Regions from separate parts of the Paraherbaspirillum soli genome, predicted to be linked through region 2. Evidence: predicted binding sites of a transcription regulator. Region 2 holds the regulator's gene; the other holds the start of a gene.
The links. The regulator FliA, encoded in region 2, starts transcription of late flagellar genes. The targets are predictions, from matches to a motif close to CTAAAGTTTNNNNNNNNNNNGCCGNTA.

Region 1 (15,483 bases), on a different contig from region 2:
GTCAAGAAAGACGGTTCGCGCGGCTACAACTCGGTGCTGATCACGCCGCAAGCCAGCCCCATCAAATCGTTCGAAGACTTGGTAGCGAACAAAGGCAAGTACAGCTTCGCCGACGGCGAGAAAAGCTCGACCTCCGGCTACCTGGTGCCGGCCTACTATGCATTCTCCAAAAACAAGGTCGAGCCGGAAAAGCTGTTCAGCAAAATCAGCGTAGGCAATCATAAAAAGAATCTGCTGGCGGTGATCAACGGCGAAGTCGATGTGGCGACCAACAACACCGAAGAGCTGGATCGCATCAAGACGGAAGCGCCTGCGCAATTCAAGAAAGTGCGGGTGATCTGGACCTCGCCGCTGATTGCCAACGATCCTATCTTGTACCGCAAGGATTTGCCGCCCGACGTTCAAAAGAAGGTCAAGGATTTCTTCACCACCTATGGCAAGCAAAAGGGCGGCGTCAACCAGGCCGAAGTGCTGCAAAAAATACTGGATCTGTCCGGTTTCCAAAACTCCAGCGACGCCCAATTGAAACCGATCGCCGACCTCACCATGTTCGGTTTATTGCGCAGCAATATGTATGACGCCAGCTTGAGCACTGCGCAAAAACAAGCGGCATTCGACAAGATCACCGCCCGCTTCGGCAAGCTCGATGCGGCGCTGGAAATGGCACGTTCCAAATAAGCATCTCCCGCCTGTTGGGCACCTCTAAAAACCTACTGCGCGACTCAATCTCGGGGCTGTGATGCTCGCTGTACCTCCGTACAGCTGCAGGTGTTGCAACTTCGTCGCCCCGACCTTGAGCCGCTCGCTACGGTTTTTAGAGGCGCCCTTACGGCACGGATCGGGGCGGATTTTCCATCGCCCCGATCTACCGCCTCGATCGTCGTGCGATCTCCGACGATTCCTGCCGCCTCCGCTTACAACATCCCAAGATAATTTCTTGACCGCAATAGTCGGTTTACCTAGAGTGAATTGGCATTGATTGGTCCGCCAATTGCGCGAGGAGACAAGCCATGGCTAATGGAGCGTCGGACGCACTCAAGGTGCGCAGGGATGTCTGGAAACTCGATACCTGGGATCCGATCCTGGTGTGGTACGCGAAGGCGGTGGCCGAGATGCAGAGCCGGCCGATTAACGATCCCACCAGCTGGCGCTATCAAGCCGCGATCCATGAATACATCCGCGACAGCGATCCGTATGCGACGGTGGCCGACAAGCTGCCATCCGACCGCCAGCGGTTCTGGAACCAATGCCAGCACAGCACCTGGTTTTTCCTGCCCTGGCACCGGATGTATTTGCTGTATTTCGAACAGATCGTGGCCGCCGCCGTGGAAAAACTCGGCGGCCCGAAGGACTGGGCGCTGCCGTACTGGAACTACAGCGAATACCGCAGCATCGACAAAGTGCTGCAACTGCCGCCAGCGTTTTACGCAATCAATACCCCGGATGGGAAGCCTAATCCACTACGGGTCGAACAACGCGATTCGGGCTTGAACGACGGCGTTCCGATTCACTTCCAGAGCCCCGAGCAAGATGTCGATTTGTCTTGCCTGGGCGATGCCCTGTTCGTCGGGCTGGCCGAAGGAGGGCATCCCGGTTTTGGCGGACCCTCGACACGGAGCCCGCGCCATGGCGGCGGACCCGGCGGCGGCCTGGAAACGACGCCGCACGGCGATATGCACATCGCAGTCGGCGGCCCGGCCGGTTTCATGAGCAGCTTCGCGACCGCCGCGCTGGACCCGATTTTCTGGCTGCATCATGCCAACATCGACCGCCTCTGGGATGTCTGGACCGGCCGCGCCGGGCATGCCAATCCGACCGACAAGAATTGGCTGACGCAGCGTTTTGAATTTCATGACAAGGATGCCGAAGCGGTCGCGTTGACGCCAGGCCAGGTGCTGACAACGACGGTTGCGCCGTTGGCCTATCGTTATGAAGATGTCACGGACCCGCAAGCGCAGCCTGACCGCAAGCTGGCATTTGCCGTGCGCAGCCCCGTCATGCCGAGCGCATCGGTGCCGGAAATGGTTGGCGCCACCGACCATGCCGTCGCCCTTACCGCCAGCGCGGCGACCACCGCCAGCATGAACATAGTCACAGCGACCGGCCCGGCCCGCATGGCGATGGCCGCCGGCCCCGGTACAACGCGGCAGAGCGCCTACCTCAATATCGAAAACATCACCAGCAACGGCGTGCCCGGCAGTTACGCGGTGTACTTGGACCTGCCGGCCGGCGCCGACCCGCAGCAGCATCAGGATTTGTTCGCCGGCACGTTGCCGATGTTCGGCGTCGCAGAAGCATCCCGCCCGGATCAGGAACATCCCGGCAGCGGGCTGCAGTATGTGTTGGAGGTGAGCGCGATCATCGAACGGCTGAAGGCGCAAGGTCTGTGGGACCCAAGCAGGCTTGCCATTACCTTCGTCGCGCGCCGGCAGCAGGGCGGCTACGCGGATGTCCAGATCGGCCGCGTCAGCCTTTATTACCAATGAAGGTTTTTTCTCCCGAGCGCGATGGCGCTGCGGCCAGCGCGCCGCATGCGCTGCAAACGGCTTCGCGCCGGGTGTCGCAATTCGCGGATCGGCACCCGGAATGGTGGCTGCCGGCGCTCAGCCTGGGAGCGTGGAGCGCATTGTTCTGGCAGCACGCACAGCAAGCTGCGACGGGGACGCATCCGGCCCATCACATGCATCACGCAGCAGGCACAGCGGCCGGCTGGGGCAGCGACCTTGTCGGCTGGGTGCTGATGGTGGCCGCGATGATGCTGCCGCTGGTGATCGATCCGGCACATACTGCCGCCCTCAGGAGTCTATGGCGCCGCCGCCACCGTGCCATCGCCGGCTACCTGAGCGGTTACCTTGCCGTCTGGATGATCGCCGGGCTGGTCAGCCTGACGCTGCTGGCCGCAATTAAAGTGAGTTTTGCAGAGCAAAGCAGGGCGCTCGCTTTCGGATTTGCGATAGCCGCAGCCTGGCAGCTGACGCCATACAAACGCCTGGCGCTCAGCGCCTGCCATCGCACGATGCCGCTGGCGCCGCGCGGCTGGCGCGCCGACTACGACTGCATCCGTTATGGCTTGCAAAGCGGCCGGAGTTGCGTGTTGAGCTGCTGGGCGCTGATGCTGCTGCCGATGCTGGCTTCGCACAACTTGTGGTTGATGCTAGTCGCCAGCGCGGTGTGCGCCGTCGAGCGCTATCGGCCACGCCCCGAGGTCGAGATCATCGGCGCCGGGCTGATTGTTATTGCGGCCGGGCTGCTGGTTTACTGAGCGTATCCATTCAGTCAATTCAGGATGCGTAGGTCGGAAAAGCGCAGCCCTTGCAGGGCGCGTATCCGCTTGCAAGCGGATACCGTTCCGCAGGCAGATGGCATGCCATCTGAAACCCCTGCTACACCCTTCCGACGGCGTGAATCGCATCAGCCGGTCAAGCCCTTGGCTTTTTAGCGGTCGGCGGCACGTCGGAAGGCGCTACGCTTTTCCGACCTACGGTTTTTCGAGGCGCCCTTATGTTCAGAAGTGACGCAAAGCCGCCTCACCTCCCCACCACAATAGCCTCATCCACCAAGCGCACAGTCGCCGTCCCCACATCGTTCTTCACCTCCCAAACCTGCTTGCCGATACGGATTTCCACGCCTTCATGAATAGTCCGGCCGACTTGCACGCTGGCCTGATCTAGCGGCACGTTTTTTTCTTTCAGCTGGGTCTGTTCCTTCGCCAGGGTAGTGATGTCGTGCTGCAGCTGGCGGCGGGTGGCTTCGACTTTTTCGCCCAAGCCGTCTGCTGCCTTGTGCGGGTTGTTCTGGAAATGCACGAGCAGTTGCTGGACTTTTTCCAGCTCTCCCTTTTTGCGTTGCTGCAGTTGTTGGTTGACCGCCAGTTGCTGCTCCAGGAACGGGTCGAAGCCGACTTGCACCTGGGTTTTGACGCCGGTGGCAGAGCCCAGGATGATCGCCTTGACGGTATTGCCGGCCTGGATTTCTCCGCCGATGATCTGGCCGCTCCTGGAACCCTGCTTGCCGACGACGACGGCATTTCCGGCCAGCAGGGTGGATTGGCGCACGCTGCCGGTGACGGCGATCGAATCGGCCGCTTCGATATGCGCGTGTTCCATGAACAGCGCTTGCACCGAACCCTTGCAGAAAATCTTGGCAGTCGCCGGCGGCAGGGTCACGACGCCGGTCTGGGTGCCGGAATGGCCGATCACGCCGCCGGCTACCGAGACGCTGCCGCCGGCGTTGATTTCCGACGCTTCTATCATGCCGCCGACGATGACGTCGCCCGTTACGTTCAGGCGCATGCCGGCCTTGATGTCGGCGCTGACCCGGACCGTGCCGTCGAACTGGATGTTGCCGGTGCCGAGGTCGACGTTCTCGACCTGGACCACGGGATTGACCATGACGCCGTTTTCGACCAATACCGGCTGGCCTGCGATGCTGGCCAGCAGCAGGTTGGGATCGTCTTCGGCGGGGGTGGCGCCTTGCAGCTTGGGGTTGAACACGATGTCGGCCATCGGCTTGGGAAGGATCTCGCGGCCCCGGATATCCATGCCGTTGCGGCCGGCGACGGGCGGGGTGCGGCGCATCAGGCGGTCGCCGGGGTCGACCAGCAGCATGCGCACCAGGTCGGCGTATTGAATCCGCGCCAGCTCATCGTCCTGCGTGATTTTGGATAGTTCGGCCTCTTTCTCGGCCAGCAGGCTGTCGAGCCGGGCCGGGCTGCCTTCTTCCGGCCAATCGCCGCTGGCGATGATCAGGTCCTGGCAGTGGCCCGCCGCCAGCGCTGCCTCCAGCTGTTCGTGCAGGATGCCGTACACCACTCCGTGTTCGAGCAAGGCGTCCATCACGGCAAAGTCGACCCGTTTGCCGCCCTGGGGCGGGATCAAGGTCAGCCTGGCGGTCATCAGATCGTCCGCCAGGTGCAGCTGAAATTCGCCGTCGCGGCGCTCGCCGATCACCATGCTGAACGGCTCTTCGGCATCGAGTGCGGCGCTGATGAAGTAGGTCAGGGCGGTTTCGTTCAGATGAAATTCGCCAAAGCCGCTGTCGGCCACAGCCTGCTTCAGCGTCGACAAATCCAATGGCGGCAAGTCGGCCATCGGCGAAAACGTTGCCTGCAACTCGCCACTGTCCTCATCCAGGTCAAATGCCAGCGCTGGCATGCCCGAAGTCAGTTGTTCCATGCTTCCCCTTATCTTTTTTATCTGCTGCTTTTAGGTCACCTCTAAAACCTACTGCGCGACCCAATCTCGGGGCTGTGATGCTCGCCGTACCTCCGTACGACTGCGCTTCTCGCCCCGACCTTGGGCCGCTCGCTACGGTTTATAGAGGCGTCCTTGATTTGTGTCTGATCGTTATATCGGCAACAGGATAAAAAATATGAAGGGGTTTTGTCATTGTTTGTCACTATTCATCGATGGCATCTCATAGCAGTTCAACGCTTAACAGGTTCAAATAGCAACTTTCACGCGTGGTGGCGACAAAGTCGAGCAGGTAGGCTTGCTGCGACACTTCCGGCAGGCAGGCGGCATAAAGACGGCCGGTCAGGCCGTTGGCCGTGATTCGTTTGGCCATTACGTAATCGCGGTTCAGATAATTTTGTGCGGCCCAGATCGGCAGGGTGGCGATGCCGCGCCGGCTGGCGACCAGTTGCAGCATTGCCACCGTCAGTTCGGTGGTGCGGCGGGCGGTCTGGATGCCGGCCGGTTTCAGCACCTGGCGCACGATGTCCAGCATATCGTCCGGCACCGGGTAGGTGATCAGCGTGTCGCTGGCAAAATCCTCGGCCACCAGGTAGTCGCGCCCGGCCAGCGGGTGATCGTGCGCCACCAGGGCCACGATCTCGAAGCTGAACAGCGCGTGGTAATCGACTTTTTCATCGGGATCGACTTCGGCCACGATCGCGACGTCGGCCCGGTGCTCATACAGCAAGCCGACCGGGTCGGCCTGGAAGCCGGAGACGATGTCCAGCTCGACCTCGGGCCAGCGCTTGCGGAAGATATCCATGGCCGGCATCAGCCAGTCGAAGCAGGTGTGGCATTCCACCGCGATCCGCAACTGGCCGGCCACGCCTTGCGCCAGTCGCACCAGGTCGCGCTCGGTTTCGGCCACTTGCGGCAGCACCGCGTCGGCCAGTTTCAACAATCGCTCGCCGGTAGGCGTAAAGCGCACCGGCACCGATTTGCGCTCGAACAGGGTGGCGCCGTGGTGTTCTTCCAGTTGCTTGATCTGATGCGACAGCGCCGATTGCGTCACATTCAGCAGTGTCGCTGCGCGCAGCAGGTTGCCGGCTTCGCGCAGCGCGTGCAGGGTCTTTAAATGGCGTAGTTCCAGGATCGATTGCATGACCGTCTTTCCGGCACCTCTAAAACCTACTGCGCCCCCCAATCTCGGAGCTGCGATGCTCACCGTACTTCCGTACGGCTGCGCTTCTCCCTCCGACCTTGGGGCGCTCGCTACGGTTTTAGAGGCGCCTTTTTGTTTGAGTATTAGTAAAATTCAAGTTGATTCTGAGTATTTATCGTTTGAATCATAATTCAAGCTAAGCCAACATGCGTCATCGAACTTGTTATTTATGGAGATAAAGATGGCATTGGCACATGTTTTGGGTTTTCCGCGGATTGGCGCTCAGCGCGAATTGAAATTTGCCCAGGAGTCGTTTTGGCAAGGCAGTTCCGACGAGGCCGCATTGCGCGCCACCGGCGCGGCCTTGCGGGCGCGTCATTGGCGGGCGCAAGCCGATGCCGGCCTGGATTTCGTCACGGTCGGCGACTTTGCCTGGTACGACCAGGTGCTGGGCACGCTGGCGCTGCTGGGGGCGATTCCGCGCCGCTTCGGCTTCGATCCCAAACAGTTGACCTTGGCCGATTACTTCACGCTGGCACGCGGCAGCAAACAGCACTTCGCGATGGAAATGACCAAGTGGTTCGATACCAACTATCACTACCTGGTGCCGGAATGGAGCGCCGATGTCCGCTTCGACGGCGGCGTCGACTGGTTGCTGGACGAGATCGCCGAAGCGCGCGCGCTCGGCCATCGGGTCAAGGTGGCGCTGGTCGGCCCGCTGACCTTGCTGTATCAGGGCAAGATCAAATCCGGCCTGGCGCACAAACTGGATCTGTTGCCGCAAGTGGTGGCCGGCTATCGGCAATTGCTGCAGCGCCTGCAGCTGGCCGGGATTGAATCGGTGCAGATCGACGAGCCTATCCTGGCGCTGGAACTGGATCACGCATGGCGCGACGCTTTTGCGCCGACCTATGCGCAACTGACGCCCAACGCGCCGCCGCTGCTGCTGACCACTTATTTTGGCGAAGTGAGCGAACATGCGGCGCTGCTGCAAGCGCTACCGGTGGCGGGGGTGCATCTGGACCTGGTGCGCGGCGCCGATCAACTCGACGGCTTTGTGAGCGGCTGGCCGCAGGACAAAGTGCTGTCGCTGGGTGTGGTCGATGGCCGCAATCTGTGGCGCACCGATCTGGACCGGGTACTGGGCCAACTGGCGCCGTTGCAGGCCAAGCTGGGCGATCGGCTGTGGCTGGGCTCCAGCTGCTCGTTGCTGCATGTGCCGGTCGATCTGGCGCATGAGGACAAACTGGATGAAGAACTGAAAAGCTGGCTGGCATTTGCCACCCAAAAACTGGCGGAAATCGTCGCCTTGAAGCAGGCATTGAACGGCAATGCCGCCGCGGTGGAAGCGCAATTCGCCGCCTCGCGCGCAGCCCAGGCCAGCCGCCGCACGTCGACCCGGATCCACAATCCGCTGGTGCAAAAACGTCTGGCTGCGGTTACCGCCGGCGATGCCCAGCGCGCCGCCGCTTTCGACACCCGGATCGCCAAACAGCAAGCCAAATGGCAACTGCCGGCATTCCCGACCACCACCATCGGTTCGTTCCCGCAGACCAGCGAAATCCGGCAGGCGCGGGCCGCCTACAAGCGCGGCGAAATCGGCCACCTGGACTATCTCGACAAGATGCGCAACGAGATCCGCCTGGTGGTGCAAAAGCAGGAGGAGCTGGGGCTGGACGTGCTGGTGCACGGCGAGCCGGAACGCAACGACATGGTCGAATATTTCGGCGAACAATTGTGGGGCTACGCCTTCACCGCTAACGGCTGGGTGCAAAGCTACGGTTCGCGCTGCGTCAAACCGCCTATCATTTACGGCGATGTCTATCGTCCGGAAGCGATGACCGTCGGCTGGAGCCAGTTCGCGCAGACCCTGACCGCCAAGCCGATGAAGGGCATGCTGACCGGGCCGGTGACCATGCTGCAATGGTCGTTCGTGCGCGACGACCAGCCGCGCGAAACCACCGCGCTGCAAATCGCGCTGGCCTTGCGCGACGAAGTGTGCGACCTGGAACGCGCCAGCATCGGCATGATCCAGATCGACGAACCGGCGTTCCGCGAAGGCTTGCCGCTGAAGGCGCGCGACTGGCCGCATTACCTGGATTGGGCGGTGCGCGCGTTCAAGATCAGCGCCGCCGGGGTCGGCGATGAAACGCAGATTCACACCCATATGTGCTACTCGGAATTCAACGACATCCTGCCGTGGATCGCGGCGATGGATGCCGATGTGATCACCATCGAAACCTCGCGTTCGGATATGGAGTTGCTGGACGGCTTCGGCCAATTCGCCTACCCCAACGACATCGGCCCCGGCGTCTACGACATCCATTCGCCGCGGGTGCCGCAGGTGGATGAAATGGAGCGCCTGTTGCGCAAGGCGCGCGGCGTGATTCCCGATGAGCGCTTGTGGGTCAATCCGGATTGCGGCCTGAAAACCCGCGGCTGGCCGGAGACTTATGAGGCGCTGGAGAATATGGTGCTGGCAGCGAAGCGTTTGCGGCAGTCGGTGGAGCAGGAGCGTAACGTCGCGTGATGCGTTAAACCGAGTTTGGTAGGGCGGATGAGCGCAGCGTTATCCGCCGTTCTGGATGCGTCAAGCACAAGCGGCACATCAAACGGCGGATAACGCTACGCTCATCCGCCCTATCTTGTTACGGAGCATTAATCGGCAACACAATCCATTCGGAGCAAAAACGCCTCAATGAAATTCCCTATCATGGCCGGCGGTTCGCGCCGATAAATCAAGGCCACGGCAGACCGCGATTTCCGTTCCGGCAGCGCCAGAAAATGCACCCCCGCCGGCGCCACTTCCTGCATGCTCTCCGGCACGATCGCAATCCCCAAATTCGCCTCGACCAAATTCAGCAGCGAAGATTTGCGCGAGGTCGCCCGCGCCACCTTCGGGAAGAAACCGTGGCGCATGCACAGTTCGGCCACCAGGTAGCTCAAGCCGCCTCTATCCTTGTGCGGGATAGACACAAAATGCTGTTCACGCAGCTCCGTTATCTCAATCGCGGTTCTTTGTGCAAACAGGTGTTGCTTCGATACCGCGACCACCAGCTTTTCTTCAAACAGCGTTTGCACCAGGATGTTCGGGAATTTGCGCAGGATAGGCAAGCGTACCAAACCGAAATCTGCGCGTCCTTCGTCGATGTCGAGCGCCTGATGCTCCGAGGCGGCCCTGGAAATGTCCAGCGACACCCCCGGAAATTGCGCCAGCAACTGGTTCAACGCAGACCCGATAGCGGCCGACAAGGTGACCGAACTCGAATGCAATAGCCTGATCGTGCCTTGTTCACCCTTGCTCACATGCTGGGTCTGCACCACCGCATCGGCCAAATCCTCAAGAATACGTTTGCTTCTCTCGTAAAAAAGCTGTCCGGCCTGCGTTAATTCGATATGCCGCGAATCGCGCTGCAGCAGCGATACCTGCATCGAGGTTTCAAGCTCCTTGATTTGCCGGCTGAGCGCCGATTGCGCGATGTACAGCCTCTCCGCCGCATTGGTGTAACTGCCGGCGTCGACGATCTCGACAAAATAATTTAGCTGTCTAAGTGAAATCATTCCATGCCATTTTGAGATGGTTAAGCGCCGCATTTGGTATTGGCGTTGGCCCGGTCCAAGCGGCTACAGTGACTGCAGGCAATTGCAGCTACACGCGAAAAAAGTAGTATTGCCGCTTGTCTTGCCGAAGGTCAATCTATTTGGATCCCAGCGCAGCAGGCATAACATTTCACTGAAGGAGGGTATGGTGCTTGATTTCATATTGATTGCCGCGGCGCTGATAGGTGTCTGCATCAGCATCGCCGGCAATATCATTTTTTTGCAGCGCCGAAAGAGAAGTGAGGACCGAAGGGCGCACCGATAAAGCAAAAAGCCGCCGGTTGTGAACGGGCGGCTTTTAATGAACTACGAATCGATCATGCCAAGAAACTTATTTCATGCGCTTCGACGTCAATGCGATCTCAGGCGATCCATTTTGATAGTGCGGTAAATGCGCCTAGGGCAACCACCACGATGGTGCCTAGTTTGATGGTCAGGCGTAGCTCCAGCTCACGCAAATCCGCCTTGGTAGCAACCTCTGCAGAATCATGCGCTTCTTTAACTGCGTTAGAGATGGCCTCAGCCTGCGATGCAGGCACACCCGCAGCCTCAAGCGTTTTAACGAATTTATGCGTATCAAATGTGACTGTTGCCATAGCCAAGCCTCCTGTCCGCCGGATTTTATCACGTTGCTTGTAGCACCATTTTTTCAACTGCCGGTAATCCGACCAAAAACTCTTGATTTGACTCCATGCCGCACTTCCTTGTAGCTATCAAGAAGATCGCGCAAAGACTCGATGCAACGATATTTCTTGATAAATAGCGATCTTTCATGTCAGAATCGCAAATCACAATGGTAATGCAAATCATTATCATTCAATAATAAATATCAAGGGAATCGTTTTTATGAATTTGAAGTTGAAAAGCTTGACCGTCCATTGTGCCCAAGCGTTGCCGCTGCTGTGCGGCGGTGCACTGATTAGCGCCACTCCTGCGTTTGCGCAAGGCGAGGCAACCCTGGAAACCGTGGTGGTGACTGCCACCGGCTACGAACAAAAGATCAAGGATGCGCCCGCCACGATCAGCGTGATTACCAGGGAGCAGCTGGAAAAGCAGCCGTTCAATAATTTGCAGGATGCGGTCAGCCATCTGGAAGGCGTCAGCATTGTCGGCGGCGACAATAATTCAAAAGACATTTCGATCCGCGGCATGCCCGGCGAATACACGCTGATCCTGGTCGACGGCAAGCGCCAGGGCACGCGCGAGACCAGTTCACGCGGCACCGGCGGCGTGCAATCGAGCTTGATTCCGCCGTTGGCGGCGATCGAACGGATCGAAGTGGTGCGCGGCCCGATGTCGTCGCTATACGGCTCGGATGCGATCGGCGGCGTCATCAATATCATCACGCGCAAGGTGCCCAAAGCCTGGGGCGGGGCGATCAATGCCAGCACCATGCTGCAACAGCGATCCAATCTCGGCAACGAGTACCAAGGCGATTTCTATCTGGCCGGACCGATCAAGGACAATGTGGTCGGACTCCAGCTGTACGGCAATTTGAATACCCGCGAAGAAGACAAAATCGTCGACGGCACCAGCCAGACCGATACGCGCGCGATCACCGCCAAACTCGGCATCAAGCCTGCGGCCAATCAAGACATTACGCTGGAAGCAGGGCATGAAGACCTGAAGCGGACCTATACCCCGGGCAAAACGATCACCGTCGACGACAGCAAAGAAGAAGTCGAAAACTCGCGCACCCACTGGGCGGCATCGCATAGCGGCCGTTGGGATTTCGGCACCACCGATCTCAGCCTGTATCAGGAAATCGGCAAGCTCAATGACAAGACCTTCGGCGTTGCCGGCGCCGAAGCCGCCACTGCCAGCCCCAAAATCACCAACACCATCCTGGACGGCCAAGTGACTTTGCCGTTCGCCAGCAACGTGCTCAAGATGGGCGGCCAATACAGCGACAATAAATTGGAAGGGACCGCGGCGGAAAGCCCCACCCGCATCGGCAGAACCACGATCAATTACATGAATCCTGGTTCCATCACGCGCAAGTCGTGGGCGCTGTTCGCCGAAGATGAATACTTCGTCACCAGCAAGCTGTCGCTGACCGGCGGTTTGCGTCTGGACCATGACGACAAATACGGCCGCCACTTCAACCCGCGCGCTTACGCGGTGTATCAGCTGGCGCCTACACTGACCTTGCGCGGCGGCGTCGCCAAGGCGTTCCGCGCACCCAATCTGCGTCAGAGTTCGGCAGGTTATGTGATGTCCAGCGGCGGCCCGACCTCGATGCCCGGCGTGTTGTACGGCAATCCGGATTTGAAAGCGGAAACCAGCATCAACCAGGAAATCGGCTTGCGCTACGACGGACCGGACGGCGTGATCGCCAACCTGACGATTTTCAATAACGATTTCAAGGACAAGATCGTCAGCGACTATGCGCGCATGAACGATCCGATTACCGGCCTGCCGCTATATACCTACAACAACATCGCCAAGGTCAATATCAGGGGCGTCGAAGCCGGCTTGACCTTGCCGCTGGCGAAGCAATGGAAATTGTCCGGCAACTACACCTATACCGATTCGCGCCGTGAAAGCGACGGCGAAACCGCGTTCAACGGCAGTTCGTTGAAAGGGCAGCCGCTGGATAAAACCCCGAAACATGCTGCCAACGTCAAACTCGACTGGCTGCCGCGCGACGGCGTCACGGCGTTTGCCCGGGTCAACTATGTCAGCGAACAGTTCTGGGCGGCGTACCGCAATGGCGGCACCGGCGTGCGGACCCGTCCTGCCACCACCACCTTCGATCTGGCCGCGTCCTATGCGATCAATAAAATGCTGACCTTGAATGCGGCGCTGCTGAACGTCACCGACAAGGTGGTGGACATCGACGAGCGGCCGCGGGCGACGGTCAAAGGCAATTGGTTGGTGGATGAAGGGCGTCGTTTGTGGCTGGGCTTGAACGCGCGTTTCTAACCATGAAGTAGGGCGGATGAGCGCAGCGTTATCCGCCGCTTGATGTGCCACCTGCGCTTGACGCATCCAAAAACGGTGGATAACGCTACGCTCATCCACCCTACTTCACGCAAGATTTCGCTGTACCAGCATGACTCCTTCTGAGGCCACGCTCTAAAATTTTCTTTGTCGCACTGGCTGCTTTGGGCTTTTAATAAGACCCCATCAAAACAGCCTCGCTGCGACCTCTATGACATCCCCGAAGCACCCGATCTTGCACTTTGTTCACGGCAATAGCTTCCCGTCCGGTACTTATCGGCGTTTTCTGGATTGCCTTCGCAGCGATTACGACGTCCGTTCGCTCGACATGCATGCGCACAATCCGCAATATCCGGTGACTGACGGCTGGCCGGAGCTGGTGCAGGAGCTGATCGACGAACTGGCCGCGCGCTACGACCAGCCGGTGATTCTGCTGGGACATTCGATGGGTGGCGGCCTGGCGTTGATGGCGGCGCAACAGCGTCCCGATCTGGTACGTTGCGTGCTGATGCTCGATACGCCGGTGGTGGCCGGCTGGCGTGCCGGCGTGCTGCGGGGCGCCAAAGCGTTCGGCATCGACTGGCTGTTTTCGCATGCGCGCTTTTCGGAGAAGCGCCGCAATCTGTGGCCCAGCGTCGAAGCCGCGTACCAGCACTTCGCCGCCAAGCCGGTGTTCGCCAGCTGGCCGCCCGAGGTGTTGCGCGACTACATACAATATGGGATGGCAGAAGAGCAGGGCCAACTGACCTTGCGCTTTCGGCGCGAGATTGAAACGGCGGTCTATCGCACCGTGCCGCACGATATGGGACGTTCGATCCGGCGCGGTTTTCCGGTGCCGATCGGCTTTGTCGGCGGCACCGATTCGGTCGAGTGCCGCCAGGCCGGCCTGGCCGCGACGCGCCGTCTGGTCGGGCGCTATTTCCTGAAAATCCCGGGCGGGCATTTGTTTCCGATGGAGTCGCCGGAACTTGCCGCCAAGGCCACGCATCAGATGATCCAGTCTCTCTTAAGCAATTCAAAATCACCGTCGCGCTAAGCCGATCTCCGCTTGCAACTCAGGTTGTGCCACATCGCCGCACCGCCCCCGAACCGCTCGCACCCGTTTCCGGAGGCGACCCCAAGCAGCCGATTTGGGTGTCGCTGACGGCGCATGTTGTAGGATACAGGGCTATTTCCATCGAATATTGTTATGCGATCAACGAAAAAATCAAACCAAGAATCAAATCAACGTCAGTCCGGCAAGGCCAAACAGGGCGGCAGTCTGATGCGCGGTCTGTTATTCACCATGGGCGGCCTGGCGCTGGCCGGAGCCGTGATCGGCGGCTTGCTGCTGGTGTATGTGCTGGTCGTGATGGCGCCGCAATTGCCCGACCTGAATGCCATCACCGACTATCGGCCCAAAGTGCCGCTGCGTATCTATACCGCCGATCACGTGCTGATCGGCGAGTTCGGCGAGGAGCGGCGCAGTCTGGTCAAATTACAGGACATCCCGGACAACATGAAAAAAGCGGTGCTGGCGATTGAAGATGCGCGCTTTTATCAGCATGGCGGCATCGACGTCATCGGCATCCTGCGCGCCGGCGTGACCGACCTGCTGCACGGCGGCGCCTCGCAGGGCGCCAGCACCATCACGATGCAGGTGGCGCGCAATGTGTTCCTGTCGAGCGAAAAAACCTACTCGCGCAAGATTTATGAAATCCTGCTGGCGTACAAGATCGAGACGGCCTTGACCAAGGACCAGATTCTCGAGGTCTATATGAACCAGATTTTCCTGGGCCAGCGCTCGTACGGTTTTGCGGCTGCCGCCCGCAGCTATTTCGGCAAGGACCTGAAAGACATCAGCCTGGCGCAAGCGGCCATGCTGGCCGGTTTGCCGAAAGCGCCGTCGGCCTACAACCCGGTGGTCAATCCAAAACGCGCCAGGCTGCGTCAAGCCTATATCCTGAAGCGCATGCTCGAGCTGAAATTCATCGACCAGCAGCAATACGACGATGCCTTGCGCGAAGACATCCAGGTCAAGACCAACGGCAATAGCTTCAGCGTGCATGCCGAATACGCGATCGAAATGGTGCGCCAGATGCTGTACGCGCAATACAAGGATGAGACCTACACCCGCGGCCTGACGGTGATCACCACGCTCAATGCGGCGGATCAGAAAGCGGCTTACGACGCGGTGCGCAAGGGCGTGATGGATTACGACCGGCGCCACGGCTATCGCGGGCCGGAAGCCTCGATCGAGTTGCCGGCGGATGGCGATCAGCGCGACCAGGCGATCGAAGAGGCGTTGCAGGACAGGCCCGACAATGACGACATCGTGCCGGCCGTGGTGCTCAAAGCCGATGCCAAGCACGTGCAAGCAATGCTGCGCAACGACACCGTCATCACTATCAGCGGCGACGGTTTGCGCTTTGCCGCTTCCGCGTTGGGTTCCAAAGCCGGCAAGAATGTGCGGATCCAGCCGGGTTCGGTGATCCGCGTGATCGACGGCGCGAAAGGCTGGCAAATCACGCAGCTGCCGCAAGTGGAAGCGACCTTGGTATCGCTGACGCCGCAAACCGGCGCCATCAAATCATTGATCGGCGGTTTTGATTTCAACCAGAATAA
Region 2 (15,483 bases):
AGGTTCTTGATGGTGATCCGGGTGTGGCCCAGTTCAGCCGTCAGCTGCACCGGGATATCCAGGATCATGTCGATGTCGGTTTTGGCGACGCCGGCACTGCTGCCGTTGAGCGACTGGAACACATTGGCGGTGCTGGCCGCCACCGGCGGTGGCGCAAAGGCCGGTGCCGGCGCAGGCTCCGGCTGCGAGGCCGAGGTTTGTTCCGCCAGCGCGCTGGCCCAATCGTCCATCTCGTCTACCGCTTGATCCGGCTTGTTGTCGTCATTCATTCTCGTTTCCCTTGCTTAAATCACCGTCCCGGTGATTGATCATTTGCTCTACTCGCAGCGCATAACGGCCGTTCGAAATGCCATAACCGCATTCCAATACCGGTATGCCGTCGACTTTGGCAATGATGGATTCCGGCATTTCTATCGGCAGCACGTCGCCGGCTTTTAATTTCAACAACTGGCCGATGGTGGATGGGATGGTCTGGAACTCCGCCTTCAACTGGACATCGGCGCTTTGCACCTGTTGCGACAACTGGGTCACCCAGCGCTTGTCGATTTCGACTTCATCCTGCACCGGATTGGACAGCAGAGCGCGGATCGGCTCGATCATCGAATACGGGATGCACACATGCAGCGCGCCGCCGATCGGGCCGAACTCGATATGGAAAGTGGTGTTCACCACGACCTCGTTGGGGGTCGCGATATTGGCGAACTTGGTATGCATCTCGGCCCGCAGGTATTCGAACTCGAGCGGATAAATCGGCTTCCAGGCATTGCCGTAGCTTTCCAGCGCCAGGTTCAGCAAACGGTGAATGATGCGCTGCTCGGTCTGGGTAAAATCGCGCCCCTCGACCCGCATATGAAACCGGCCGTCGCCGCCGAACAGATTGTCCACCACCAGGAACACCAGGTTCGGATCGAACACGAACAGCGCGGTGCCGCGCAGCGGCTTCATGTGCAGCAGATTGATGTTGGCCGGGACCGGCAGGTGGCGCATGAAATCGCCGTACTTCTGGATATTGACCGCACCGACCGAAATGTCGGCAGTGCGGCGCATGAAGGTAAACAGGGTGCTGCGCAAGTGGCGGGCAAAACGCTCGTTGATGATCTCCAGCGTATGCATACGGCCGCGCACGATGCGTTCCTGGGTGCCCAGGTTGTACGCCTGCACCCCATCTTGCGAAGGCGGCGCGGCAGCGGCGTGATCGGCTTCGCCGGTTACGCCCTGCAGCAGTGCATCTACCTCGTCCTGAGACAGTATCTGTTCATACGACATTGATGGGTCTCATTGATGTGTCGGTGGGTGTTACTGCACGACGAAGGCGGTAAACAGCACGTTGCTGACATGCTGCGCAGGCTGATTGGCGACCAAAGGCAGGTTCAGCGCGTCGCGGATCTCATCGGCCAGCTTGTTCTTGTCGTCGGAGGTGACCAATGAGGCCGGTTCGCGATTGGACAACAGGGTCAGGATGCGGCTGCGTGCTTCCGGCAGATATTGCGCAAACTGCGCCTGCGATTTGGCATCGGCCACCTTGAGCGTGACGCCGATGTGCAAATAGCGGTCGCGATCGTCCGGCCGCAGGTTGACCGTAAACGGTTCCAGCGCGACGAAGATCGGAGTTTCCGGCGGCGCGGCGGCGGGCGTCGCTGCCTGTGCGCTCATGTGATTGATGCCGAAGTAATAAGCTGCCCCGGCTGCTGCTGCGGCGGCTACCAGCACGATCATGATCAGACCAAGCTTGCCTTTCTTCTTGGGAGTTTCCACTGTTTTGTCGGTAGTTTTGGCCATGGTTTTCCTGCATAAAATTTCAGTCTGTATTCTTGGCTATAAGCGTGTCGCGCCATTTGTTGATTTAAAGGGATAAACCGCTTCAACTTTAGCGTTTGCTAAATTTTTATTTAGCAGTTGCTTGACTTGCCATTCTGAAAAAACTATTTGGAAACTGTTAGTGTTACTTTGCCCCTCGATTGACGAGCCAGGAGCATCGAGGGTTGCGTTGAATTGTGTTGGGCTTGGCGATGTCGGTTTTCCGCGCTGACGGCGATCCAGATAGCAGCTCACCGGGATCAGAATGCAGCGATCAACACCTCACGCCGCCTCGCTAGAGCTAGTCTCATGCAAGCGCGCCCGCAACCGGCTGATGGCCTGGCTATGCAATTGGCACACCCGCGACTGGCTGACTTCCAGCACCGCGCCGATTTCCCGCAGATTGAGCTCCTGCTCGTAATACAAACTGAGCAACAGCCGCTCGCGCTCCGGCATCGCCGCAATCGCTTCGACCAACATGTGCCGCATGCCGCTTTCCAGCATGCGCTCCAGCGGATCGCCATGACCGCCCTGCTCGCCCAATCCGATTTGCGAATCGAGAAACGCATTCTCGTTGCTGCCGGTGTCGAAATCTTCGTAATACACCAGCTGCGAACCGTGTATCTCCTGCAATAGCTGCTGATACTCTTCCAGCGACAATTGCATGGCCTGGGCGATCTCGCGTTCGGTCGGCGGCCGCGCCAGCTTTTGTTCCAGCGCCTGCACCGCCACATCCACGCTGCGCGACGATTGCCGCAAGCCACGCGATAGCCAGTCGTTGGCGCGCAGCTCGTCCAGCATGGCGCCGCGAATCCGCTGGCTGGCGTAGGTTTCAAATTGCGCGCCCTGGTTTTCCTGATAGCGATTGGCGGCGTCCAGCAAGCCCAGCATGCCGGCTTGAATCATGTCGTCCAGCTCGACGCTGGCGGGCAATTTGGCAATCAGTTGCAAGGCCAGACGCCGCACCAGCGGCGCGTGCTTGGCCAGCGTGTCGGACTTGTCGATTTTTCCCTGCGCGGTATACATGGAGACATCCTTACTGACTTAGACGATCAAATTTCGGTGGTTGCATTAACTCGGTTGCAGCACGCGCTGCGGCTGACTGACGCCGACTGGCGAAGCTTGCTTGTTGGGCACGCGGGCACGCCACGGCCATTGCAGCAAATCGGCCGCAATGCGGCGGAAGTCGATCGCCGCCGGGCTGGTCTGGAACGCTTCCACCACGCTCAAGCCCAGCCGCTGCGCATGCGCCAGTCGCGGGTCGTCCACCACGCAGCCGGCCGGTTCCAGCGCCAGCGCCAGGTAGCGGCTGCCGGTGCCGACCAGGTTGTTCAATACGCGTTGCGCCTCGTTGGCATCGGTGGCGAGATTGAGCATGATGCGCAGCTGCTGCAACGCATGCGCATAGTGCAGCTGCTTGATGCAGGCATAGCCGGCGGTGATCGACGCCGCTTGCGGCCGCAGCACCACGATCACTTCGTCGGCCTGCGCCGCCAACGGCGACAAGGCGCCGTTGCGGTCCAGGCTGGCGTCGATCAGGACGATCTGGCCCTGGAACACGCTGCGCACATCGGTCTGGTCGGCGCTGCCGGCTGCCGGCAACACCCACACGCCGCAGGCGGCGCGTCCGGCCGCCGCTTGCAGCGGCAGGCGTTGCGCGGCGACGTCGGACCAGCTGCCGCCGGTATTGATCTGCCAGACCGCGCTGGCCGACTGCGGCCCGCTTTTTTCTTCCAGCAGCAGCACGTCCTGGCCCTGCTGCGCCAAGGCGGCCGCCAGGTTCAATGCGACGCTGGTGGCGCCGACCGCCGGCGTGCTGCCGACCAGCGCGAACACGCGCACCGGGTTGGCGCCGGCGTGCTGCGCCATCAAGCGCCGCAAACCGTCGGCCTGGTCGCTGACTACCTTGCTCATGCCTATCAACCCTGCACCGCAGCGATGCCGGACAGCTGGCGCGGGCTCGTCGCGCCCTCTGCATCCAGCGCATCCAGCAACACGATCAATTTGCCGAAGCCTTCAAACAACACTGCCGCCGATGCCGGCCGGCTGGCGCCGGGCCGGATCTGACGCCCGGCCAGTTGCGCCAGCAAGCTGCGCGCCGCCGGCGCCCAGCTGTCCTGCGCATGCAGCAAGCGCCACACCGTGGTGCTGGCCTGTGCTGCAATCAGCAAGCGCTTCAGCATGTCGGCATCGCCCGGCTGGCCGCAGCCGCCGAGTTGCTGGACGGCTTGCTTGAGCAAGCGGAAATAAGGATCAGCCGCCAGGCGCCAGCGAGTCCATTCGGCCAATTGCGACGCCGCCAATTGCGGTCCCAGATTGCTTAACAAATACCATTGCGCCAGCTGCTTGCCGCTGTGGCGGTCGGCGATCCGCACCACCACGCAGCGCAGCGCGGGCGCAGGCAATGCGCCGGCATCGCCTTTGCTGCCGAGGCGCAGGGCGACTGTGGTCTCCGCCAGCGATTGCAGTGCTGCCTTGCCCTTGTAAATGACGGCTTGCTGCGGCGTGAAATCCAGCTGATAGGCCAGCTTGGCCAAGGTCGTGCTGTCGCCGCCGTCCAGCACCGGAGTGGCGGCGCGGGCCCGTGCCAGCCACTGCACGCCGTCGGTCGACCAGTCCTGCATCGCTTCCGGCAGCGGCATGCACTCCAGCAGATGCACCAGCGGTTTGCCGAAATCCTGTTGCTGCAGCCAATCGCGTTGCCGCTGTCCGGGCACCGCCGCCATCGCCGCGGTGGTGATCGCTGTTGCGGCCGTGCTCAACACTTGATGCGGGGCTGCCAACGGCATGCCGCCGCGATCCGACAGCAGCAAGCTGCCGTGCAGGATATAGGCGTCGCCGCTTTGTTCTGCATTGAGTTCAACCTTGCCGCCCATGGCCAGCACGACATCGCTACAGGCGGATGCGATTTCGGTGCGTGCCTGGCTCAGCAATTTCTGCGTCAGCACCTTGCTGCTGACGTTGTCGTCGGCCAAGTCGCGCCACAGGTCGCGGGTGCCGTCGAAGCCGATCTGGCCGTTGGCGAGTGCGGCGGCGTTGGCGGCCAATTCCTCGGCATCGTGCGCCAGCGCCCGGATCAGCTGCTGGCATTGGGCCCGCAGGCGTTCGGTGGTTTCGGCCTGGGCCGCCGCTTGCGCTGCCGCCGCTGCCACTTCGGCATCGTTGTTCAACGGTGCCGGACGCTCTGCCAGATCGGCCTCGCCGGGCACGAATAGGGAACTGCGGCTGGCGGCCTGGAACACGCTGTCGACCAGTTGCGTACGGTCGGCCAGCAGCAGGTTTTCCGGCACTTTCTGGCCGGTCGAAACGTAATGCACCGGCAGCCGGTGACGGATCACGGTGTCCAGCAATGCGCCCGGATGAGTCGCCTCGTCCACCTTGGTAAAGATGCAGCCGGCCAGTTCGTTGCCGCCGGCGCCGTGCTTGTAAGCGTGCACCACTTCATTCAGCGTGTCGCCGTGGCTGGCGGCGTTCAGCAACAACAGACGTTTGACCGGACGGCCGGCGCCGCACAGCATGGCGACCTGTTCGGACACGGTGCGGTCGCGCTGGCTTTTGCCGACGGTGTCGATCAACACCATGTGCTTGTCGCGCAAATCGTCCAGCGCCAGCCGCAAGTCGGCGGCGTCTTTGACCGCATGTACCGACACGCCCAGAATCTGGCCGTAGATGCGCAGCTGCTCGAAAGCGCCGATACGGTAGCTGTCGGTGGTCAGCAGCGCCAGTTTTTCCGGGCCGAAGCGCAGCACGCAGCGGGCCGCCAGTTTGGCGGTGGTGGTGGTCTTGCCGACTCCGGTCGGGCCCATCAAGGCGTACACGCCGCCGGCGTCCATCAGCGCGTCTTCGTTTTCCAGCAGCGGCAGGTTGCGCGCCAGTTCGGCCTTGACCCAGGCCATGCCGGTGGCGAAATTCTGGCCGGTCGGCAAATGGTCCAGCATCGCTTTCGCCAGCCGTGCGCTAAAGCCAGCGCCGAGCAAGGTCCGCAACAAATGGCCGCGCACCGGATCGCGCCGCTGCTTGTCGTTCCAGACCAGGCCGGCCAATTGCTCTTCGATCATGCCGCGCATCGAATGGATTTCGCTGATGACGCTGTTGTTGCTGCCGGCGATGGGTGCGGCGGGTGCGGCAGGTGTAGATATGGGCGCTACCGCTTGCACCGCGGCGACAGGTGCTGGTACCGGTGTTGGTGCCGGTGCTGCGGCGACAGGCAGCAGCGGCGCCACCGATTCAACCGGCGGCGGCACCGTGGCCTGCGGTTGCGGCACGTCTTCCTGATCCAGCATGGCGATGATTTCCACTCCGCCGTCGACTACCCGGTTCGACAGGATGATGGCGTCCGGACCAAGTTGTTCGCGCACCAGGCGCAACGCTTCACGGCTGGACGGGGCGACGATGGTTGTGGCGTTGGTACTCAAGCTTTACCTCCAATGGTGGCGGTGACTTTGATGGTGCGGGTATCGGGAATCTCGGCGTGCGACATGACTTTCAGCTGCGGCAGGCTGCGCCGCAGGAAGCGCGCCAGCAAGGCGCGCAGCGGATGCTGCACCACCAGTACCGGCACCAGCCCCATTTGTTCCTGACGGTGGATCGCGGACTGGGTTTGCAGCAGCAGGCTGTCGGCCAGGCCGGGCTCCAGCCCGCTGCCGTTGGTCAAGGCCTGCAGCAATACGCGGTCGAGCGAGCTGTCGAGGCCGATCACCTGCAGTTCACCGACGCCGGGGAACAGTTGCTGGGTGATCGCGCGACCCAGTGCCAGCCGCACCAATGAAGTCAAATCGCCGGCGTCGCTGACGCTGGCGCCGTGCTCGGCCAGCACATCCAGAATGGTGCGCATGTCGCGGATCGGGACGCTTTCGTCGAGCAGGTTTTGCAGCACCTTTTGCAAGGTGGTCAGCGGCAGCACCTTGGGCACCAGGTCTTCGGTCAGCTTCGGCGATTCCTTGGCGATCCGGTCCAGCAGTTGCTGCACTTCCTGGCGGCCCAGCAATTCGCCCGAGTGGATATGGATCAGGTGATTCAAATGGGTCGCGATCACGGTGCTGGCGTCGACCACGGTGTAGCCGTAAATCTGCGCCTGTTCGCGCAACTGGCTCTCGATCCAGACCGCCGGCAAGCCAAACGCCGGATCGGTGGTCGGGGTCCCCGGCAGCGAGGCGCTGACCTGCCCCGGATTGATCGCCATCCATTGCCCGGGCCAGGCTTCGCCGTGCCCGACTTCCACCCCTTTGAGGGTAATCACATACGTGTTCGGCTTCAGTTCCAGGTTGTCGCGGATATGCACCACCGGCACCAGGAAGCCGATGTCCTGTGCGAATTTTTTACGGATGCTCTTGATCCGTCCCAGCAGTTCGCCGTTCTGGTTGCGATCCACCAGCGAGATCAGGCGATAGCCGACTTCCAGCCCAAGCGGATCGACCAGCGCCACGTCGTCCCAGCTCGCTTCGGCCGGTTCGGCGGAAGCCGCGGCAACCGTCGGCGGCATCTTGGCCACATGGGCGGCCTGCGCCGTCTTTTGCATTTGACGCCGCGCCAGCCATACCAGGCCACCCGCGATAATCAAAAACGCGATGTGCGGCATGCCCGGAATCAGACCCATCAAGCCGATGATGCCGCCGGTCAGGAACAGCACCTGCGGATTGGCGAACAACTGCCCCATCAATTGCTGGCCGACGTCTTCATCGGTGGTCACGCGCGAGACGATGACGCCGGCCGCGGTCGAGATCACCAGTGCCGGAATCTGCGCCACCAGGCCGTCGCCAATGGTCAGCAGAGTGTAATTCTTGGCCGCGACCGAGATGTCCAGGCCATGCTGGGCGACGCCGACGATCAGGCCGCCGACCACGTTGATCACCATGATCAGCAAGCCGGCCACGGCGTCGCCGCGCACGAACTTGCTGGCGCCGTCCATCGAGCCGTAAAAGTCGGCTTCCTGCGAAACTTCGGCTCGCCGTTTGCGCGCCACGTCTTCGCCGATCAGGCCGGCGTTAAGGTCGGCGTCGATCGCCATTTGTTTACCCGGCATCGCATCCAGCGTGAAGCGGGCGCCGACTTCGGCAATCCGTCCCGCGCCTTTGGTAATCACCATGAAGTTGATCACCACCAGGATGATGAAGACCACGATCCCGACCGCGAAATTGCCGCCCACCAGGAAATGACCGAAAGCTTCGATCACCTTGCCGGCGGCGTCCGGGCCGGTATGACCTTCCATCAGCACGATGCGGGTCGAGGCCACGTTCAGCGACAGGCGCAACAAGGTCGAGAACAGCAAGACCGCCGGGAAGGCGGCGAAATCGAGCGCCTTCATGGTGTACATGCTGACCAGCAGCACCATCACCGACAGCGCGATATTAAAAGTGAACAGCAGGTCGAGCACAAACGGCGGCAACGGCAAAATCATCATGCCGAGGATCATGATGACCAGGATCGGGCCGGCCAAGCCCTTGACCTGGCTGCCGGCCATCAGCGCCTGCAACTTGGGGAATGCGCTCAAGGAAAAACTTGAGGTGGAACCGGGCGACTTCATGTCGGACTCCCTAATGGATCAAGTGATGCGGGCACCGGCAAATCCTGCGGCGCCCGTGGTGCGATGCCGCCTTCGTCGCGCCAGCGCTTTAGCTGATAAACCCAGGCCAGCACTTCGGCCACGGCGGTGTACAAGGCGGCCGGGATTTCCTCGCCCAGATTGGTATGGCGGTACAGCGCGCGCGTCAGCGGCGGCGCTTCCAGGATAGGGATTTTGTGTTCGGCGCCGATGGCGCGGATGCGCAGCGCGATCAGGTCGCTGCCCTTGGCCACCACGCGCGGCGCGCGCATGTCTTTGTCGCTATATTTGAGGGCGACCGCGAAGTGGGTCGGATTGGTCACGACGACATCGGCCCCGGCCACTTCGGACATCATGCGGCGCCGCGCCATCAGTTGCTGCTGACGGCGGATCTTGGCTTTGATCTGCGGATCGCCTTCGCTTTCCTTGTGTTCCTGGCGCAAATCCTCGCGCGACATGCGCAGCTTGCGGTAGTGGTTCCACAACTGGTACGGCACATCAATCGCCGCCACCAGCAGCAGCGAGGCAATGATCAGCCAGCAGCAATGCGCCACCAGCCGCACCGTATGCGACAGCGCGGCATGCATAGGCTCGGTCAGCAAGCCCATGATGGTTTCCAGATTGCCGGAAATCACCCAGTAGGCGATGCCGCCCACCAGCACAGACTTGGCCAGCGCCTTGCCCAGTTCGACCAGGGCCTGGGTCGACATCAGGCGGCCGATGCCGGCGATCGGATTAAGTTTGGAAAATTTGGGCGCCAGCGTCTGCGTCGAAAACAGCCAGCCGCCCAGCATCAGCGGCGCCACCAGCGCCGCCAGCGCCATCATGGCCAGCAACGGCAACAGCGCCAGCAGCCCGTCCACCACCACGCTGCCGGCCTGCTCCATCATGTGCGCCGGCTCGAAAGCGGCGGCGCGTTCGAACTGCAATGTGTGGCGCAACGCATGCGCCACATGCTCGGTCATCGGCACGGCCGTCAGCCACAGCCCGCCGATGCCGGTGGTCAGCAATACGAACGTGCTTAATTCACGCGAACGCGCAACCTGGCCTTCTTCGCGCGCCTTTTCCAGTCGCCGGGGAGAGCCAGGTTCAGTTTTTTCGAGATCGCTTTCTTCCGACATGCATGCTCCGAACGAGGGACGAACAGCGTCCCATCAGGAGCGATTATTGATGCACCGACAAGAATGCGATCGGCCAAACAGGGTGGGGATTGACCTGCTGCTTGCGCAATCGGTGGGGGAATGGGGAGAACAGGCCATTCGTAATCTTTTAACAAGAGCGAATTATCTTGTGAATCGATTCACATAAGTGCGCCTCCAACCCTTGCTAACGCGGACGCAAGTCGCCGCATGCCGCATTCCGGATCGCGTGCTGAAAGATGGGTTCAAAGGCATCGTGCCCGACCTGGAACAGCCGGCTTTTCAACGATCCGCGTCGACGCAACCAGCACAGACTTTGCAATCCGAACACATCGCGCACCCCCTGCAATACCACCAGCGGCTCCGCGCTCCGGAATACCAGGTCCAGGTCTTGCGCAGTAACGAAATAGTCGTTGAGGTGGTAATACAGTTCCAGATTGATAGCGCGGATTGCCTGTTCGTCGATATCCGCATCGCACCAGGACAGGTCCATTGTTTTGCCATCCAGCATGAGTGACGCGCCTAGCCATAGCCTTGCCGCTGCGCGCCGTTGTTGCGAATCGGCCGAGTGCAGCGCGCAAAATAAATCTTCCAGCGTCAGCATTTCCGGCGCTTGGCGCATCTTGTGCAAGCAAAGCGTCAGCGCCTGCTCGTAAGCGGATACGTAATCTTTGGTTGGAACGAAAACAGATGCCAATGTGATTTGCGCAACCGATTCGGGGAAGCGATTTTGATACAGCAGCGACAGCCAGCTGCCCCAGGAGATGCCGAGCAGGCTGATGCCGGTAAATCCAAAATAGCGGCGCAATGCCTCGATATCGTCGACCAGCAGCGACGTATTGTTGTGCAGGAGCCGGCCGTGCGGTTGCGATCGCCCGCAGCCGCGCTGGTCGAACAGAATCACGTCGAAGCGATTCAGGTCGAAGAAAACAAGATGCTGCGCGCTGCTATAACCGCCGGGACCGCCGTGCAGAAAAAAAATGGGGCGCCCGCCTATCTTGCCGTGACGCTCCCAATAAAGCCGGTGTCCATCGCTGGTCTCGTAAAAGCCGCTGCGTTCGCACTGTGTCATCTGTCTCCACGCTTGAGTACGCAAAATTGAAATCCCCACCGGTTCCATTCCTCTGCTTCTATTCCGCTGATTCCTCTGACTCTTCTGATTTCAGTTCGGCTTGTTCGGCCTCAGTCAGATGGCGTTTTTCAATCTCCACCACCAAGTCCGGAAACGCTTCCGCCTGTTTCGTAGAAACGATTTCGTTTACGTTAAATATCCATGCATAAGCCATAATTATTTCCCTCCTTCATTCCATGATAAGAACCCATTGATCGCCACCGAGTTGGCATATTCAAGGTAGTAAGAGAGCTTTCTTACGTCAAGGAAAGTGGCTGAGAACCAGAAATTTCATAAGGCGTGGTGAGTGAAAGAGGAGTCATGAGACGCCAAATTCTGATGCCGTGTGGGCGATGCGGTGGGGGTGGGAGGTGGGCAACGCTGGGGCGTTGTTGGGGTGATGGGGGTCGGACGCTCGGTGATTCGGTGTGCTGTGGTTTTTTTTCTCTCTGTCCCGTAATGCTTTTCTTGGGAGTTTATGCGTTGTATCTTAGTCAGTTGGGGACAGAGTAATTCGCCACGCTGCGGTGGCTCTTAAACTCTGTCCCGCAATTGTTGTGGCTTGTTGAGGACAGAGTAATTCGCCGCGCTGCGGCGGCTCTTAAACTCTGTCCCACAATTTTTAAAATCCCAAACTCGACAACAAATCATCCACCTGCCCCTGATCCGAAACCGCATCCGGATTCTCTTCCGCCCGCATCTGCGGGCCGTTCAGCAGGCTGTTGCTTTCCTGCCGTTTTTCAACCGGGGTGTTATCGATCAGCACTTGCAGCAGTTGCTTCTCCATTTCATGCACCACTTCCATCATCTTCTTGATGACCTGGCCGGTCAGATCCTGGAAGTCTTGCGCCATCATGATTTCCATCAGCTGCGCATTGATTGCGCTGGCTTGCGGCGGCACGTCGGCGAGAAAGGCGCGGGTGTCCTGCACCAGCACGCGGGCATCGTCCAGTTCGACCGGGCTGGCGAACCATTCATCCCAGCGCTTGCCCAGTCCCTTGGCTTGCTTGGCCAGCTGCTCCTGGATCGGCTGGGCGACGTCGATCGCGTTCAACGCCCGTTCGGCCGCGCGCTCGGTCATCGCCGCCACATAATTCAAACGGTCGCGGGCGTCGGGAATGGCTTGCGCCGCCTTCGCGATTTCCTGGTCCAGTCCCAGCTCGCGCATGCTTTCGCGCAGCAGCCGGGTCAGGTGGCCGATACGATTGACCAGCTGCTCGGCGGAGTCGACTGCAACCGGCATATGAGGTGTGTCCTGCGTCATGTCAGGCTCCCTCTTTCTCGATCTTCTCGAAGATCTTGGTGATCTTTTCTTCCAGCGTGGCGGCGGTGAAAGGCTTCACCACATAACCGTTGGCGCCGGCCTGGGCGGCGGCAATGATGTTTTCTTTCTTGGCTTCCGCGGTCACCATCAGCACCGGCATTTTTGCCATGCGCGGATCGGCGCGGATCGATTGCAGCATGGTCAGCCCATCCATATTGGGCATGTTCCAGTCCGACACGACAAAACCGAAATTGCCGTCGCGTAGCTTTTGCAAGCCGGCCGCGCCGTCTTCAGCTTCGTCGACGTTGACGAAATCCAGTTCCTTCAGCAGGTTGCGGACAATCCGACGCATGGTCGGGAAATCGTCCACGACCAGAATTTTGATGTTTTTATCAACCATGATTACTCCAGACAATGTTTACCATGACAGCCCACTCGCACTCGCTGCGACTGGGCCAACTTAATTCTTAATCCCTTTTTCCTTCTATCGCCGACCTACGTTCCTATACCCGGTTGCCGCTGCCGCCGAACGACATCAGGCGCGCCATCAGGCGCTGGCTCATTTCCGACAATCCGGCCACTTCGTTGGCGGCGCCCATCGCGATCGCTTCGCGCGGCATGCCGAACACGACGCAGCTCGCTTCGTCCTGCGCCAGCGTGTAAGCACCGGCCTGGCGCATGCGCAGCAAGCCGGCGGCGCCGTCCTTGCCCATGCCGGTCAGGATCACGCCGATTGCATTTTTGCCGGCGTGTTTGGCGACCGAGTCGAACAGCACGTCGATCGAGGGCCGATGGCGGTTGACCGGCGGCTCCTGGTCCAGCTGGGCGACATAGTTGGCGCCGCTGCGCGCCAGCGACATATGGAATCCGCCCGGCGCGATGTAGGCGTGACCCGGCAAGACCCGCTCGCCGTGCTCGGCTTCCTTGACGGTGATGCGGCAAATGCCGTTGAGGCGCTGCGCGAAAGAATTGGTAAAACCGGGCGGCATGTGCTGCGCAATCATGATGCCGGGACTATCCGGCGGCAGCGGCTGCAGCACTTCCTTGATCGCCTCGGTGCCGCCGGTGGAGGCGCCGATGATGATCAGTTTTTCGGTACTCAGCAGCGGGCTGCGCAGCATCGGCGCCTGCGCTGCGGCATTGCCGGCAGCGGCGTCGGCAACTGCGGCTGGACGGCGCGACGGCTGCAGGCGGGCATTGGACGCGGCGCGAATCTTGTCGGCGATCAGGTCGGTATATTCCAGCAAACCGTCGCGGATGCCCAGCCGCGGCTTGGTGACGAAATCGACCGCGCCCAGTTCCAGCGCGCGCATCGTGATTTCCGATCCGCGTTCGGTCAGCGACGACACCATCACCACCGGCATCGGCCGCAGGCGCATCAGTTTTTCCAGAAAATCCAAGCCGTCCATGCGCGGCATTTCGACGTCCAGCGTCAGCACGTCGGGATTGAATTGCTTGATCAAATCGCGCGCCACCAGCGGGTCGGGCGCGGTCGCCACCACCGTCATGTCGGGCTGGCTATTGATGATTTCCGTCATCAGGCTGCGTATCAGGGCCGAGTCGTCGACACACAGAACTTTGATTTTAGTTGCGCTCACACGCTGCTCCTGTTATTTGAATAATTCCACACTGCTGCTGTTGCGTACCGGCGGTTTTGCCAGCCTTTGCGCCAATACCTGTTCTTCGCGCTGTACCTGCGCCGCATCGTTCTCACGCCGCAATTTGCGCACCATGACCTTGCCGGTGCCGGGGAAGTAACTGATCCGACGCGGCCAGCTGCCGCGCAGATCCTGGGCGGTGACCCGCACTTGTTCCATCTGCAGATAACGCAGCACAAAATCGGCATTGCGGTCGCCGATATTGAGCGTCGTCATATTGGCCAGCACCGCGCCGCCGCCAAACACCTTGGCCTCCAGCCGCTCGCGCTTGGCGCCGGCTTTCAGCAATTCGTTGAGCAAAACTTCCATCGCATACGCGCCGTAGCGCATCGACGACGAGGCTTCTTTCGACGCGCTGCTGCCGTCGTCCGGCAACATGAAATGGTTCATGCCGCCGACCCCGGCGGTGCTGTCGCGCACGCAGGCCGACACGCACGAGCCCAGCACCGTGCTGAGCACCATGTCGGACGAGGTGACGAAATATTCGTTGGGCAGCAACTTGACCGCGGGAATATTAAATTCGCGATCGAAATAATGATGCGTTGCGACCGCCTCTCCGCTTGCCGCCATTACGCATTGCCTTTGGCGCGATGCGCGCCCAACGCGCTCAGTTCGTACACGGTTTGTCCGCGCAGCTTGAACGGTTGGTTGACGTAGGAAAAATTCTCCGAATGGCCGGCAAACAACAAGCCGTGCGGCTTCATCAACGGCGCGAAGCGCTGCAAGATGCGGCCCTGGGTCGGCTTGTCGAAATAGATCATCACGTTGCGGCAAAAGATGGCGTCGAACGGCTCCTTCAAATCCCACCTTGGATCGAGCAGGTTCAGTTGCGCGAACTGCACCATCGCCGCCACTTCAGGCCGGATCCGCACTTTGCCGGCTTGAGCGCCGGAGCCCTTCAAGAAGAATCGCTTGAGCCGTTCGGGCGAGATTTTGCTGACCTGCTCCATGGTGTAGACGCCGATCGCCGCTTTTTCCAAAACCTGGGTGTCGATGTCGGTGGCGATGATGGTGGCGGAACTGGCGCGGCTGCCCAGCGCTTCGATCAAGGTCATCGCGATCGAATACGGCTCTTCGCCGGTGGAAGCGGCCGAGCACCAGACGCTGAGCGGCTGAGGGCATTTGACGGCATGCTCCGCCAGCAACGGGAAATGGTGCGCCTCGCGGAAAAAAGCCGTCAGGTTGGTCGTCAGCGCATTGGTAAACGCCTGCCATTCCTCGCTGTCGTTATCGGCTTCCAGCGCCGCCAGATAAGAGGTGAACTCGGTCAGGCCCAGCTCGCGCAGGCGGCGCGACAAGCGGCTATACACCATCTCGCGCTTTTGTTCGCTGAGCGAGATCCCCGCACGCTGATGAATCAGGGTGCGGACCCGCGCAAAATCGCTGTCGGTCAGCAGGAAGTCGCGCGCTGCGCCTGAGCTGGAACGGGGTGTCTGGTTGCTGGTTATACGCATCGTTTCAACATGGTTGGTAAGTTATGGGCACTTCGAAAAACCTACTGCGCGTCTCAATCTCGGGCCTGCGATGCTCGCCCGCTCCGTACGGCTGCAGGTGTTGCAACTTCGTCGTCCCGACCTTGAGCCGCTCGCTACGGTTTTTCGAGGTGCACTCGTACAAGTGATGATCAATCAAAAGGTTTCCCAGTCGTCGTCCGCCGGCACTTTGGCCGAAGCGGGAGCCGCTGCCGGCGCCGGCGCTGCAGCCGAGGTCGGCGTCAATTTCAGGTAAGGCTTCTGGGCCGCGCTGCCGGCGGCCTTGGCTTTGGCTGACTTCAGGATCGGCTTGGCGGCAGAGCCGGCCCGCACCGCTGCCGGTGCCGGCCGGCTGACCGGCTTGCTGCTGGCCGCGGCGGCCGCCAGGTGCGATTGCGTGCCCTGCCCCGGGCTGTCCTGCAAGCGGAATACCGACACCGCTTCGTGCAGGCGCTGGGCTTGCTCTTCCAGCGCGCCGGCCGCGGCGGCGGCTTGCTCGAC

Region 1: the regulator FliA is predicted to act here: its motif matches at 5,349-5,375, upstream of ACFPM8_RS06210 (DUF342 domain-containing protein).

What each region holds. Positions count from the first base shown of each region.
Region 1 is NZ_JBHSMT010000010.1:45,535-61,017, reverse strand. Features, by position in the region: gene phnD (phosphate/phosphite/phosphonate ABC transporter substrate-binding protein) at 1-678, shown strand, start outside; gene ACFPM8_RS06220 (tyrosinase family protein) at 1,011-2,486, shown strand; gene ACFPM8_RS06215 (copper chaperone) at 2,483-3,262, shown strand; gene ACFPM8_RS06210 (DUF342 domain-containing protein) at 3,528-5,174, opposite strand; gene ACFPM8_RS06205 (LysR family transcriptional regulator) at 5,416-6,336, opposite strand; gene metE (5-methyltetrahydropteroyltriglutamate--homocysteine S-methyltransferase) at 6,578-8,866, shown strand; gene ACFPM8_RS06195 (LysR family transcriptional regulator) at 8,995-9,897, opposite strand; gene ACFPM8_RS06190 (CCDC90 family protein) at 10,299-10,532, opposite strand; gene ACFPM8_RS06185 (TonB-dependent receptor domain-containing protein) at 10,783-12,861, shown strand; gene ACFPM8_RS06180 (alpha/beta hydrolase) at 13,091-13,915, shown strand; gene ACFPM8_RS06175 (penicillin-binding protein 1A) at 14,069-15,483, shown strand, end outside.
Region 2 is NZ_JBHSMT010000029.1:292,063-307,545, forward strand. Features, by position in the region: gene fliN (flagellar motor switch protein FliN) at 1-269, opposite strand, end outside; gene fliM (flagellar motor switch protein FliM) at 262-1,266, opposite strand; gene fliL (flagellar basal body-associated protein FliL) at 1,297-1,779, opposite strand; gene ACFPM8_RS18975 (RNA polymerase sigma factor FliA) at 2,080-2,823, opposite strand; gene ACFPM8_RS18980 (MinD/ParA family ATP-binding protein) at 2,869-3,711, opposite strand; gene flhF (flagellar biosynthesis protein FlhF) at 3,717-6,212, opposite strand; gene flhA (flagellar biosynthesis protein FlhA) at 6,209-8,257, opposite strand; gene flhB (flagellar biosynthesis protein FlhB) at 8,317-9,459, opposite strand; gene ACFPM8_RS19000 (alpha/beta fold hydrolase) at 9,665-10,549, opposite strand; gene ACFPM8_RS19005 (hypothetical protein) at 10,608-10,763, opposite strand; gene cheZ (protein phosphatase CheZ) at 11,211-11,852, opposite strand; gene cheY (chemotaxis response regulator CheY) at 11,854-12,252, opposite strand; gene ACFPM8_RS19020 (protein-glutamate methylesterase/protein-glutamine glutaminase) at 12,356-13,450, opposite strand; gene cheD (chemoreceptor glutamine deamidase CheD) at 13,463-14,080, opposite strand; gene ACFPM8_RS19030 (CheR family methyltransferase) at 14,080-14,964, opposite strand; gene ACFPM8_RS19035 (methyl-accepting chemotaxis protein) at 15,139-15,483, opposite strand, start outside.